Regions from separate parts of the Neobacillus sp. PS2-9 genome, predicted to be linked through region 3. Evidence: riboswitches for the same ligand, from Rfam matches in the RefSeq annotation. Region 3 holds a riboswitch; each other region holds the start of a gene.

Region 1 (4,572 bases), 1.5 Mb from region 3:
TACTGTAATTTCATCACAGATTTCAAAAATCTCTGGCAGGCGGTGCGAAATAAAGATAATCCCGACATTTTGCCTCTTTAATTCGCGGGCAATTCGAAAAAGCTCGGTCGTTTCCGTATGACTTAAGGGTGCAGTTGGTTCATCTAGAATCAGATACTTACACCGATTCGAGACAGCTCTTGCAATGAGAATCATTTGCTTTTCTGCTAGAGAAAGCTCACTCACAAGCTTTTTCGTAGAAAGTGTAATATTCATTTCACCCAGGATTTGTGCTGCTTTTTGATGAAGAGTCTTCCAGTTCATCCACTGCTTTTTTCCCATATGATGAACCGTGTCCATCAACATAATATTCTCGGCAACCGTTAAATTAGGAATCAGTGCCGTATCGACTTCTTGATAGACAATCTGTATGCCCGCATCCTGGGCATCTTTTGGTGATCGAATGTTCAAAGATTCCCCGTCCAGCACAATTTCACCGGTATAGTGATTATAAGCCCCTGACAGGACTTTCATTAGAGTTGATTTCCCTGCACCATTTGCTCCAATCAATGCCTGAATCTTTCCCGTCTTTGTTGAAAAATGAACCTGATTTAAAGCTTTCACTCCTGGAAATTCAATAGTTATATTTTTCATTTCCAATGTTGACTGCATGAAATCGCCCCCCTATCAAGCAAACACTCTCTTAATCAAGTGAAAAAGAGAGTGCTTATAGTAACCATTAATTATTTATAATATTTTTTTAATGTTTTCATCCAATCTTCTTCGAATGCATCTGATTGGCCCCATCCAGAAATAATTTTTGATAGATTAACCATGTTAACAGGATCTTTAGACTTTTGAAGATTGTCTTGTGAAACTAGAGAAGCCTCTAAATCATAGGTTTTTGGTGTTTCTTCACCTGCTAGTTTTTTAGCAAGCAATCTCAAATCCACCGCACCAATTAGTTTAGGATCCACGGCAGCTGTGTATTTCCAAGCACTACCTTTTCTTTGAATCTCTTGAAGGTCCGCATTCGAAACATCAATACCATAAATTTTTACTTCTTCACGGCCCGCCTCTTTTAGAGCTCGTGCGGCACCAATAGCAAAGGCATCCCAAGTAGCAAAGATGGCATCCAACTTTCCTTTTGGATATTTATTTAACATGGCAGCTACGGCGTTTTGTGTTTGAACACTGGTATCTGCAGCGGCTACACCGAACCGTTCCACTTCTTTAATTCCAGGATTTTTTGAAAGTACATCTTGATATACTTTGTTTCGTCTAACCATTGGTGGAAAACCGTCAACCCAAAGGTACGCAATATTGGCTTTGCCCTTCGTATCCTTTACAAGCTGATCCAATGCTAAAGTTGCCAATGCTTCGTCATCCTGTGATGTAAGTGTTACTCCCTCCACTTCAGCCAACTTTGGATTAGAGTCAAATGTAACCACGCTTTTTCCTTTTTCGACGATTTTCTTTACATCGTTCACCGTCGCATCATCATCACCATGTGAAATAATGAATCCATCATAGTCCTGATCTAACGCCTGATTTATAGCATCATGGAATTTTGCTGTATCTCCGTTTGCAGTAAACACATCCACTTGTAATCCTAAGGCTTCTCCCTCTTCTTTTGCTCCTGCTAAGAATTGAGCTGTGTGGTCGTCACCGCCAATTTTACGAATGACCTTAATTTTCAACTTGTCACTTTTAAATTTTTCTGGTACTCCTTCAAGTGATACATTTTTATTTCCACTAGCTTTCTTCGTTTCTCCCCCAGAAGCACACCCCGTGAGTAGCAGGCTTGCAGCCAATGTTGATACAAGCACACTTTTTAATAAATTTCTTTTCATGATAAAAGCTCCCCCTTTTTGTCTTTCTTATCAAAATAAACTATTCCCATTGGAGAAGTTTTCTTTTAAGTAAAAATAAAAAACCTCTCCAGAAAAGAGAGGTTTCATCACAAATGTTGGACTACTCCTCTCTTATCTCTCAAAACATTAGATGTTTTGCAGGATTTAGCACCAATTCCTTTTCGGAACGGTTGCTGGGCGTCATCGGGCCAGTCCCTCTGCCACTCTTGATAAGAGAACGTATTATTGATTTAAAGTAATAAACTAAATTTAAACTCACATTAACAAGTTGTCAATAGTATTTTAAATATTTTTAATAAAGTAATAACTCTTTTTAATCATATTGAACGGAGTTGGGAAAACTATTATTAAACCTAAACCCAGTTATTGCTTTATTCTCCTAAGAAATTTCGGTATGATTATATTTAGTAAACCGAAATAAATTGCAGAAAGAAGTGTTACCATCCATGAATAAGCAGGAAAGTGCAAAGCGTAATTTACTAATTATGTGGTTTGCCAACTTCTTCGTTGCCGGTAGTATGACGATGGTCATGCCGTTTATTTCTCTGTATATTGAAACGTTTGGGGACTTTTCTGAGAAATATGTCCAGCATTGGTCGGGTATTACCTTTGGGATTACCTTTGTTTCTGCCTTTCTTTTTTCACCGGTTTGGGGAAAAATTGGAGATCGCTATGGTCGGAAAAAGATACTTATCATTTCTGGATTAGGGATGGCTGTATCTATCTTTTTAATGGGATTTGTTCATTCAGTCTGGCAGCTGCTCTTTCTACGGTTTTTCATGGGCTTTTTCTCAGGGTTTATCCCGATGTCACAGGCATTCATCTCCACACAAACACCAAAAGAGATTGCTGGTCGTGTCCTTGGGACATTACAAACAGGAAGTATAACGGGTTCACTGTTAGGCCCCATGCTCGGAGGAATTTTAGCCGATACACTCGGCTATGCGACCACCTTTAAATGGACTTCGATTTCCATATTCATCTCAGCCATGCTTGTCATCACTACGAAGGAATTTCTCATAGAACCAACGAAGGGTACTAAATCACATTATTCTAGTAAAGAGGTTATCAAACACATCCTACGAAATCCTGTACTATTAACTGTATTGCTTATTTCATCTCTTGTACAAATCGCCCATTTCAGCATCCAACCAATCCTGTCGTTATTTGTAAGTGATTTGCATGGGCCAAACAATGTTGCTTTTTATTCAGGGATTGCCTTTTCCGCAGCGGGAATAGGCAACTTACTCATGTCACGGAACTGGGGAAAGATTGCAGATAAATATGGTTATATCAAAATTTTAGTCATACTTCTATTTTCAGCTGGAATAGTGTACTTACCAGGAGCGATCGTGACTGGTCTTTGGCAGCTTGTCATCATCCGGATTGCCTTAGGTGTGACCATTGGCGGAATCATTCCTGTCAGGATTGCTTATATTCGCCAGGAGGCTCCGATTACCATGCAAGGTGAGGTCCTCGGGTATAACAATAGTCTAAGATTTCTCGGTAACATCATTGGGCCCATGCTGGGGGGCTTTCTTTCTGGCTACTTTGGCTTTTCCGCCGTTTTCATAAGTACCAGTGCTTTATTGATTATGAGCGGACTGATTTTGCTCGTATCATTGCTCCGACATCCTAAGCTTGTTAAACATACAGCGTAATAACTCATTCAGTATACAAAAGTTACCAGTAACTTTATTGAAATAAATTAGGTTATTCCGGAAATATATGATACAATAACTCTACCATTTGAATTACTGTTTCATTTGTGTGCCCTACTCATTCATGAGTGGGGTTTTTGTTTTGGTTTTTTTTGAATGGCTTTGTTAAAATTGCCTATTGATTTCCGCTCCAGGCTCTTCGCTTTCCGTGGGCGTTTCGGCGAGCCTCCTCGGCGCTTGCGCCTGCGGGGTCTCCCCTGAACCGTACTCCCACAGGACATTGAATAAGCTTCCTTGAATCTACACCGCACGAAGGAAATGCGATAGCATTTTCGAGGATCTTCGAGTCTTCCGCTCCAATCAACAGGGTATAAAAATCAACACTGTTCTTTAACACAGCCTTTTGAATAAAAAAAACAGACTCTATAAAATAGAGCCTGTCTTATCCGAAATGGTATTAAGCTTTACGAACGTTAGTAGCTTGTGGTCCACGTTGACCTTGTTCTACTTCAAAAGTAACAGCTTGACCTTCGTCTAATGATTTGAAACCTTCGCTTTGGATTGCTGAGAAGTGAACGAATACATCGTCTCCAGCTTCGCGTTCGATGAATCCAAAACCTTTTTCTGCGTTAAACCATTTTACTTTACCTTGTTCCATGTGTGTTTCCTCCTGCTGTGTGCTTTTGCACACATTATGGTACTATCCTTGCACTCAGTGATCATCAAGACGAAAAGTTAACTTATACTATCCTTTACACCGAACAAAAATAATTCTTCTTTAGTATAACATTTCACTTAAGTATTTGCAAGAAGACAATAAAGAGTGTCCTTTTAGCCTCTCATGTTTTACCGCCCGCGAACCGCTCGCGCCTTGAGCGGACATCAACATCCCAGTTTAACAAAGATTATTTTTTTGCAATATTGGCTTCCAACTTGGTAAAATCAAGATCCTGATAATAGCTGTTTTTGACCAAGATATTTGGACCTAAGCATGAAACAGCTGGGCAATGACAGCTTAACTCCTTCGCTATGCCTGTGTTTTGCCAAGCTTGATAGGC
Region 2 (4,572 bases), 600 kb from region 3:
GTTCCGTCATCATAATCAGGGACCCGCGATTCCAGGTTAAGCGTTACATTTTCAAGAACAGTTCCAAACCGAATGGCATCAAATATTTGCGGCTCTTTTTCCCTAGAAAGATTGATGCATTTCGCATAGCACCCTCCCTCGATATTAAAGACACCGTTTGATGACCAACCGTGCTCATCATCACCAATCAAACGGCGATTTGGATCAGCGGATAAAGTAGTTTTTCCTGTTCCTGATAGACCAAAGAATAGAGCGACATCTCCCTCAATTCCTACATTTGCAGAACAGTGCATGGAGAAAATATTGTTTTCCGGTAATAAGTAATTCATTACGGAAAAAATGGACTTTTTCATTTCACCTGCATATTCAGTCCCACCGATGAGAACAATGCGGCGTTCAAATGAGATGATGATAAAGGTTTCTGAATTGGTTCCGTCGACCTTAGGATCTGCCTTAAAATTAGGTGCTGAAATTACCGTAAATCCTGGGTCATGCGATAAAAGTTCATCCTCTGATGGACGTATAAATAGTTGATGAACAAAAAGATTGTGCCAGGCAAATTCATTCACTACTTGGATAGGCAATCGGGATTTTTTATCTGCCCCTGCAAATCCTTTAAACACAAAAATCTCTTCTTGTTGTTTTAAATAATTTAGGACTTTTTGATAAAGTTTCGTAAATATTTCTTCAGATATAGGTTGATTCAACGAACCCCAAGCAATCTTATCCTTTGTGGACTCTTCCATCACAACGAATTTATCTTGAGGTGAGCGGCCTGTATATTTACCAGTTGAAACGCTTACAGCGCCAGTCGAAGTTAAAGAACCTTCGTTACGACATAAGATCTTTTCTACTAACTGGGGAACTGATAATTGCACGTGGACATTACTTTCTGATAACATTTGTTTTAAGTCATTGGGAATATGAACAGAATTCATCTACTGCAACCTTCCTTTTTCCATGTTTTTAATGGTAATAATTTAATAAAAAGTATAACACATTTATTCAAATAATCTATACTAATTAATGAAAAATAGGTTGTATGGATTAAATTTAAATTTCTTGAAAAATGCATTGACATTGTTCGACAGTGTAGGTTATTATTTACCCTTGAACGGATACTCTCTTATCCCGAGCTGGTGGAGGGACAGGCCCAATGAAACCCAGCAACCTGCAAACGAAAGCAAGATAGTAGTAGGTTTTCTTCTATTATTATTTTCGGGCAAAGGTGCTAAACCTGAAGCAAGGCCTAGCCTTGAACGATAAGAGTGAAAGGCGCGCAAAACTTTTGCTATCAACCTTTCCTCAGAGATGGAAAGGTTTTTTGTTTGCAAATGATTTCGTGCTATATAATCGCTTCTATTTATTCCATCGTTAGAATTTTCTATGGGGTTATTGCAGAATATTGTTTAATTAATAAAAACCCTGTATTTATTTCATACTACTAAGGGAATGAGTTCCGTATCAATCCGAGGTTAAACGGCAAGGTCATTACATACCCACACAGATAACCTCACTTATCTCACTATATAGGAGGAATTCAGATGTCAACAAAACGTCGTTTGTTCACTTCTGAATCAGTAACTGAAGGTCATCCCGATAAGATCTGTGACCAAATTTCTGATTCCATTTTAGATGCTATTTTAGCAAAAGATGCTAATGCACGTGTTGCTGCTGAAACTTCAGTTACAACTGGTTTAGTTTTGGTTGCTGGCGAGATTACTACTTCAACTTACGTGGACATTCCAAAAATTGTTCGTGAAACAATTAAAAGCATTGGTTACAATCGTGCAAAATACGGATTTGACTCCGAAACATGTGCAGTTTTAACTTCTATCGATGAACAGTCTCCTGACATCGCGATGGGTGTTGACCAAGCGCTTGAAGCTCGTGAAGGCCAAATGTCAGATGAGCAAATTGAAGCAATTGGTGCAGGCGACCAAGGTTTAATGTTTGGTTTCGCATGTAATGAAACAAAGGAGCTTATGCCGCTTCCAATTTCCCTTGCGCACAAGCTTGCACGCCGTTTAACAGAAGTTCGTAAAGAAGAGCTACTTCCTTACCTACGTCCAGATGGAAAGACACAAGTAACAGTTGAATATGATGAGAACGATAAACCAGTTCGTATTGATACAATCGTTATTTCTACTCAACACCACCCTGAAGTTACATTAGAACAGATTCAACGTAATCTGAAAGAGTATGTGATCAATCCGGTTGTTCCACAAGAATTAATCGATGAAAATACAAAATACTTCATTAACCCAACAGGCCGTTTCGTTATCGGCGGACCACAAGGGGATGCTGGTTTAACAGGCCGTAAAATCATTGTTGATACTTACGGTGGCTATGCACGTCACGGCGGTGGCGCATTCTCTGGTAAGGATCCTACAAAGGTTGACCGTTCTGCCGCTTATGCAGCACGTTATGTAGCAAAGAATATTGTTGCTGCAGGACTTGCTGAGAAGTGTGAAGTTCAACTTGCTTACGCAATCGGTGTAGCAAGACCGGTTTCCATTTCTGTTGATACGTTTGGCACTGGCAAAGTAAGTGAAGATGTATTAGTTGATTTAGTAGAACAAAACTTTGATCTACGCCCAGCTGGTATCATTAACATGTTGAACCTTCGCCGTCCTATCTACAAGCAGACAGCAGCTTACGGACATTTTGGCCGTACAGATGTGGATCTTCCTTGGGAGCGTACAGACAAAGCAGACACATTAAAAGAACAAGCAGCAAATCACTAAAAATCATTCGCCCTCAAGCGAATACCCTAATAGAAGGGAGTTGCATTTTAAATGTAACTCTCTTTTTCTTTTTTCGTCTAAATGGTTGGTACGTAATTGGTTATTGGAATAAAATGTTTAAGTAGGTCTAAAGAAGTGAAAAATGATAGTACGAAAATTACCTATAAGTTCACAGTGTTATTTTAATAAAAAAGTGGTAGTATTATAGAGATGTTTTTTAGAGAATGTTTAATTTAGATTGGAGTAGGTGAGGTACATAATGTGTGGTTTTATCGGTTGTGTACACGACAAAACACAAAACTTTAGTGATGAACAAAAACAACTATTTAAAAATATGAACGATATCATTACCCATCGTGGACCGGATGATGATGGTTTTTATTATGACGAACATATTCAATTTGGATTTCGCCGTTTAAGTATTATTGATATTGAGAGTGGACATCAGCCATTAACATATGAAAACGAACGTTACTGGATTATTTTTAATGGTGAAGTTTATAACTATGTCGAGCTTCGTGAGGAATTGGTAAAAGAAGGCCTTTCGTTTGCAACGAGCTCTGATACTGAGGTTATTATTGCCTTATACAGTCATTTAAAAGAGAAAGCAGTGGAAAAGCTGCGTGGAATGTTTGCTTTTATCATTTGGGATAAACAAGAGCAAAGATTATTTGGTGCCCGTGATCCGTTCGGTATCAAACCATTCTTTTATTTAGAAGACGGTGAGAAAACCTTCTTTGCTTCAGAAAAGAAAAGTATCTTGCTTGCACTTGAAAATGATGTTTTAGACTATGATTCTCTTCAGCATTATTTAACGTATCAATTTGTTCCTGAACCCAATACCTTATCAGAAGGGATTAAAAAGCTTGAGCCAGGTCATTATTTTACAAAAAAAATTGGCTCACCAATGGAAATTAAGCGCTATTGGAAGGCACATTTTAGTCCTGTTCAAAAATCAGAGAGTGACTTTACAAAAGAAATTCGTGATATTTTATTCGATTCAGTCGAAAAGCATATGCGTAGTGATGTACCAGTAGGTTCCTTCCTATCTGGTGGAATCGATTCGTCTATAATTGCTTCTATTGCGAAAGAGTTTCATCCTGCCATTAAAACCTTCTCTGTTGGTTTTGAACACAATGGCTTCAGTGAAATTGATGTGGCAAAAGAAACAGCGGAGAAACTGGGTGTAGAAAATATCAGCTATGTGATTACTCCTGATGAATATATGAATGAAATTCCAAAAATTATGTGGCATATGGATGACCCCCTAGCAGATCCTGCCTGCGTACCACTTTACTTTGTTGCTCGCGAAGCGAGAAAACACGTAACCGTTGTTCTCTCAGGTGAGGGCGCTGATGAATTATTTGGCGGCTATAACATCTACCGTGAGCCACAAGATTTAGAGATTTTCAACAAAATTCCTCGAGTAGGGAAAGTCCTTCTCAAAGGAATTGCCAATATGATGCCAGAAGGCACTAAAGGAAAGAGCTTCATTGAGCGTGGTGTAACTCCTATGGAAGAGCGTTACATCGGAAATGCCAAGATGTTCACCGAAGAAGAAAAACGTGATTTATTGAATGTGTATCATGAAGGACTAAAGTATACAGACATTACTAATCCTCTTTATGCAGAATCGAGAGGATATGATCCAGTGGATCGAATGCAGTATATTGATATCCATACATGGATGCGCGGAGATATTCTTCTAAAAGCGGATAAAATGACTATGGCTCATTCGTTAGAGCTTCGTGTCCCTTTCTTAGATAAGGCCGTTTTTGAAGTGGCATCTAAAATTCCGACAAGCTTGAAAACTGCTAATGGCACA
Region 3 (4,572 bases):
AGCAGGTTCATTTTTGCAGCCAATGCGAAGTTTCCAGGTACTGCCGCTAAATCGACACTGTCCACAGAACGAGGAAGCTGGCCTGCTTCAATTGCTTGGAACTTCAAGTTTTTCTTATTTTCAACAATGTCCTTCTCAGATACTTTCAACGGGTCGGCACTTTCGTTAATTGTAATTAGGCCTTCATCACGAAGTGTATTTAAGGCACGAGCTGCGTTTGTTGGGTCATTCGGAAGCGTAACCGTTGCTCCGTTTTTCACTTCATCCAATGATTTGAATTTCTTTGAGTAAAGCCCCATTGGTGCAGTTGGAACAGAAATCAGTGCAGACAACTTCATGTTGTTTTCCTTCGCAAAATTCTCTAGATAGATAGAATGCTGGAATAGGTTTGCTTGGATGTCCCCATTGTCTAACGCTTTATTTGGCTGGATGTAATCACTGAATTCTACAATCTCAACTTTGTAGCCCTTCTTTTCTAAACCAGGAACAATTGCTTCCTTCAACATATCACTGTACGGACCAGCAGTAGCCCCTAATTTAATATCTTTAGATTTTGCTACTGCTTTGTCTTTACTCTCTGAACTGCTGCCGCATGCTGCTAACGCACCTACAACTAAAACTAACACCATTGCTAAAAACCATTTTTTCATAACTTTTTCCTTCCTTCCTTATCTTCTTTTATCGACAACTTTGGCAACAAAATCACCAAGCAGTTGAATAACCTGAACTAAAATAATTAATATAACAACAGTGGCAATCATGATGGTATTGTCATAGCGGTAATACCCAAAGCGAATTGCTAAATCTCCAATTCCACCGCCGCCCACTGTCCCGGCCATCGCCGAAAATCCGATTAAACTAATAAGGGTCAACGTAATACCCGAGATGATTCCTGATCTTGCTTCAAGGAGCAGAACATCTTTTATAATCATGGTTGGCGTCGCTCCCGCCGCAATCGCCGCTTCGATGACCCCTTTATCGATTTCCCTTAATGCCGTTTCGACGATTCGAGCAAAGAATGGAATGGCTGCCACCGATAGCGACACACTTGCGGCTGTCGGTCCAATCGTCGAACCAACGATGAAGTTGGTTAATGGAATTAGCGCTACCAGCAAGATAATAAATGGAATCGAACGAATCAAGTTTACTAGGAATCCCATCGTTACTTGAATCATGCGATTTTGTAAAAACAAGCCTTTGTCAGTGACAAATAACAGGATTCCCACTGGCAAGCCAATGACGATGGCAATCGCTAAGGAAATCATAATCATATAAATCGTCTGCATAAAAGCAGTATTGATATCTGGAATTAATTCCACCAGATGCTGAAAATCAAATCCCATTTCGTAACACCTCCACTTGCGCGGCCCGGTCCTCAATGTATCGAAGGGCCGCGGTCAATTCCTCTTTCGCACCTTTCAGTTCCATAATGAAAATGCCCAAGGGCAATTCTTGGATGTATTCAATCGAACCATGGAGGAAGTTCCCTTTTACGCTGAATGTCTGCAGCATATCGGAAATGACCCCCTCACCGGCGACTTTCCCTTTAAATAACACCTTAATGATTGGCCCTTCACTGCTAGACAGGATGGACTCCGGTATATCAAAAGATACTACACTATCAATAAACTCTCCGGTGAGCTCCGCCTGAGGGTTGGCGAAGATGTCATAGACTGCTCCTTCTTCAATCACCTTCCCGTCTTGCATAATCGCCATCCGGTGGCAAATTTCTTTTACTACGTCCATCTCATGCGTGATGAGAATAATCGTAATGTTAAGCTCCCTGTTGATCTTTTTTAATAGATTCAAAATCGACTTGGTTGTGGTCGGGTCAAGGGCGGAGGTTGCCTCATCACACAGCAGGACTGTTGGATTATTGGCGAGTGCCCGTGCAATCCCCACCCGCTGCTTTTGTCCACCGCTCAGCTGGGCTGGATACACATCGCGCTTATCCGCAAGTCCCACCGTTTCTAGTAATTCCATCACACGGGTGCTGATTTGATTCTTCGGATAGTTGGCCGCTTTCAGCGAAAAAGCAATATTTTCATAGACTGTCTTTTGACTGATGAGGTAAAAGTGTTGAAAGATCATGCCAATCTTTAGCCGTGCCAGACGAAGCTTCTCCCCTTTTAAGGAAGTAAGGTCCGTCCCATCGACAGTAATAGTGCCTGAAGTAGGTTGTTCCAACAAGTTAATGCAGCGGAGCAACGAGCTTTTTCCGGCGCCAGAGTAGCCGACGATACCATAGATTTCCCCTCGTTGAACCGTTAAAGAAACATCATCGACTCCCTTGACCGTTCCACTTTTCGTTTTATATTCCTTTGTTAGTTGACGAATCTCAATCATAATGATGACCTCTTTTTTCATGAGCGATATTTTAAAATAATGTTTATCCAGTTAGCCTGCTACGACCCTGTTGGATTTTTCCATACAAAAAATGCCCCTTTCAACTGAAAGGAGCATCGAAATACAAACAATTATTTCAAGCTTATCTTTCAGAATGAAAGTCATTCTGCTGGAATTGGCACCTTCCCAATTAGGGGGTTGCCGGACGTCATAGGGCCAAGTCCCTCGGTCACTCTCGATAAGAATTATTAGTTTTTTTTAACATTTTTGATATTACTAATCTATTTTTATATTGTCAATCATCAAAAAATAATATTCTACCATTGTAAGTGTTTCCATTATTATCAAATCAACTATTTAGGGCGTCTAAAAAAATTTTTGGGGACAGTCCCCCGGCGCTTTAGCGCAGTGGGGGACTGTCCCCGCTCTTTTAGATAAAGTTCTGTGTCGTATTATTTCTACTGAACCGATACACGGCGATCAGGAAGAATGCCGCTGCAAAGGCGAATAGAATGATGTAGTGTAGGTACAGGCCGCTGAAGGTGCTTCCTTCCTGCAATTTAGTGAGTGTGTCTAAGGTCCAGCGCTGCGGCAGGAATTCTGCAATTTTTTGCAACGATTTCGGCATGACTTCAACTGGCCAGAAGCAGCCAGACAGCATGACAGTCGGAGTGATCACTAAGTTTTGCAAAGCGCCCGCCGCACTCCGGTTGTTGGCGAAAGAAATGATCACTAATGACAAACCGACTGAAATCAAGGAAAAGAGAATCATAACAAACGCGGCTTCCCAAAAGGACACATTCACGCCCATATCAAAGACCATTCTCATAATGGTTAACGTGATTAACACCTGGATCGTCATCACAATCATATTCACAATCACATTCGCGAATACATACTTCCTCGCATTGATCGGTGTCGATAATAAGCGGTAATACGTCCGCTGTTCTTTTTCCAACAAAATAATCTCAGATAGATTAACTGCCGACATCATCATGATCATAATCAGGAACCCAATCGCTTGGTTGGTCATAAGCTTATTTTTTGAAGCATCTTCCACTGAATGGTTCACAAGCTTATATCCACTTTGCTGATAGTCCTTCACCATCTGTTCGAACATCGGCTGGTTACCGTCCGCCGCACGACTGATCGTTGCTAAATTATTGATATATTGATATAAATAGGACTTCACAAATCCTGTCACCGCAGCCCCTTTGATAGAGCTAATCTCAATATGGTCAGGTGAACCCTTCAGCACGCTATCTGAGAATCCTTTTTCAAAGATAATCACAGAGTCAAGCTTGCCAGACGTAATCTGCGCCTTCCCCTCTGCTGCCTCCACCCCGGACACCTTCACGTTCTCTAACCCTTTGAGAAATTGAATCGTATCTTCCGTAACCTCGCTCTTGTCTTGATTCACGATGCCTACCGTGAGGGTCGGTGTTTGATTTCCGCCATAGGCAAGAAGGGCAATGAAAATTCCCACCAAAGGCATGAGCAAGAACATGATTACATTTTTTCGTTTACGAAACGTCATACTTAATGTGTTTTGAATTAACCAGAGGATATCCTTCATTTATAGCCCCTCCCGTCGTTTTAAAGAGATAACCGCTACTAGTAAAAAGAGGAGTGACCCAGCCATGTTGATGGTGATTGCAGGGATGGCCGCAGATAGGTCATTCGCATAAATTAATTTCATTAACCCGTTGTTCATCCAAGTAAGGGGAGAAAGCTCCGTAATCAATTTGAAGAAACCCTCAGGATTCACAATTCTAAAATAGGACCCGCCAAAGAAGGAGGATAACTGAGCAACGAGTGTAATGATCACTTTTGGAGCGGCATGTGTTTTTGCTAAAAAGCTGATTCCAATCCCTAAGCTCACCGCAAAAATAATCTCAGTCAAAAGAACCAGGTAGACCATTCCTTCATGATCGCCCCAATTCGCATGGAATAACAGCTTGCTCAGCTGAACTACCAGCAAGGCAGATAAACTACTGCTGACAAGACCTCCAAGTACTTTTCCGATAAAAATTTCACTTTTTCTAATCGGAGAGGCAATCAGACGATTGGCCGTCCCTCTCACTCGTTCTTCCACAATTAACGAACTGGCCGACATCGCTCCGTACAGGATAATCATCGTCGTAATCACAATCGCATAGTAATCCATCGAACTCGGCTGCTTATCAGGTTGAAGCGAGGTTTCTTTGATAAAATTCGCCTGGCTAT

Evidence for each region. Region 3 has a riboswitch for S-adenosylmethionine ahead of RCG25_RS03545 (methionine ABC transporter ATP-binding protein). Riboswitches for the same ligand answer to the same signal wherever they lie in the genome.
Region 1: another riboswitch for S-adenosylmethionine. It lies ahead of RCG25_RS22055 (sugar ABC transporter substrate-binding protein); the one in region 3 lies ahead of RCG25_RS03545 (methionine ABC transporter ATP-binding protein).
Region 2: another riboswitch for S-adenosylmethionine. It lies ahead of metK (methionine adenosyltransferase); the one in region 3 lies ahead of RCG25_RS03545 (methionine ABC transporter ATP-binding protein).

The regions. Positions count from the first base shown of each region.
Region 1 covers NZ_CP133269.1:4,406,874-4,411,445, forward strand. The annotation lists gene RCG25_RS22050 (sugar ABC transporter ATP-binding protein) at 1-651, opposite strand, end outside; gene RCG25_RS22055 (sugar ABC transporter substrate-binding protein) at 723-1,832, opposite strand; SAM riboswitch class I at 1,962-2,069, opposite strand; gene RCG25_RS22060 (MFS transporter) at 2,300-3,514, shown strand; gene RCG25_RS22065 (cold-shock protein) at 3,972-4,172, opposite strand; gene yfkAB (radical SAM/CxCxxxxC motif protein YfkAB) at 4,420-4,572, opposite strand, start outside.
Region 2 covers NZ_CP133269.1:1,287,624-1,292,195, forward strand. The annotation lists gene pckA (phosphoenolpyruvate carboxykinase (ATP)) at 1-938, opposite strand, end outside; SAM riboswitch class I at 1,124-1,269, shown strand; gene metK (methionine adenosyltransferase) at 1,545-2,747, shown strand; gene asnB (asparagine synthase (glutamine-hydrolyzing)) at 3,007-4,572, shown strand, end outside.
Region 3 covers NZ_CP133269.1:690,749-695,320, reverse strand. The annotation lists gene RCG25_RS03555 (MetQ/NlpA family ABC transporter substrate-binding protein) at 1-650, opposite strand, end outside; gene RCG25_RS03550 (methionine ABC transporter permease) at 669-1,343, opposite strand; gene RCG25_RS03545 (methionine ABC transporter ATP-binding protein) at 1,333-2,346, opposite strand; SAM riboswitch class I at 2,486-2,591, opposite strand; gene RCG25_RS03540 (ABC transporter permease) at 2,777-3,922, opposite strand; gene RCG25_RS03535 (ABC transporter permease) at 3,923-4,572, opposite strand, start outside.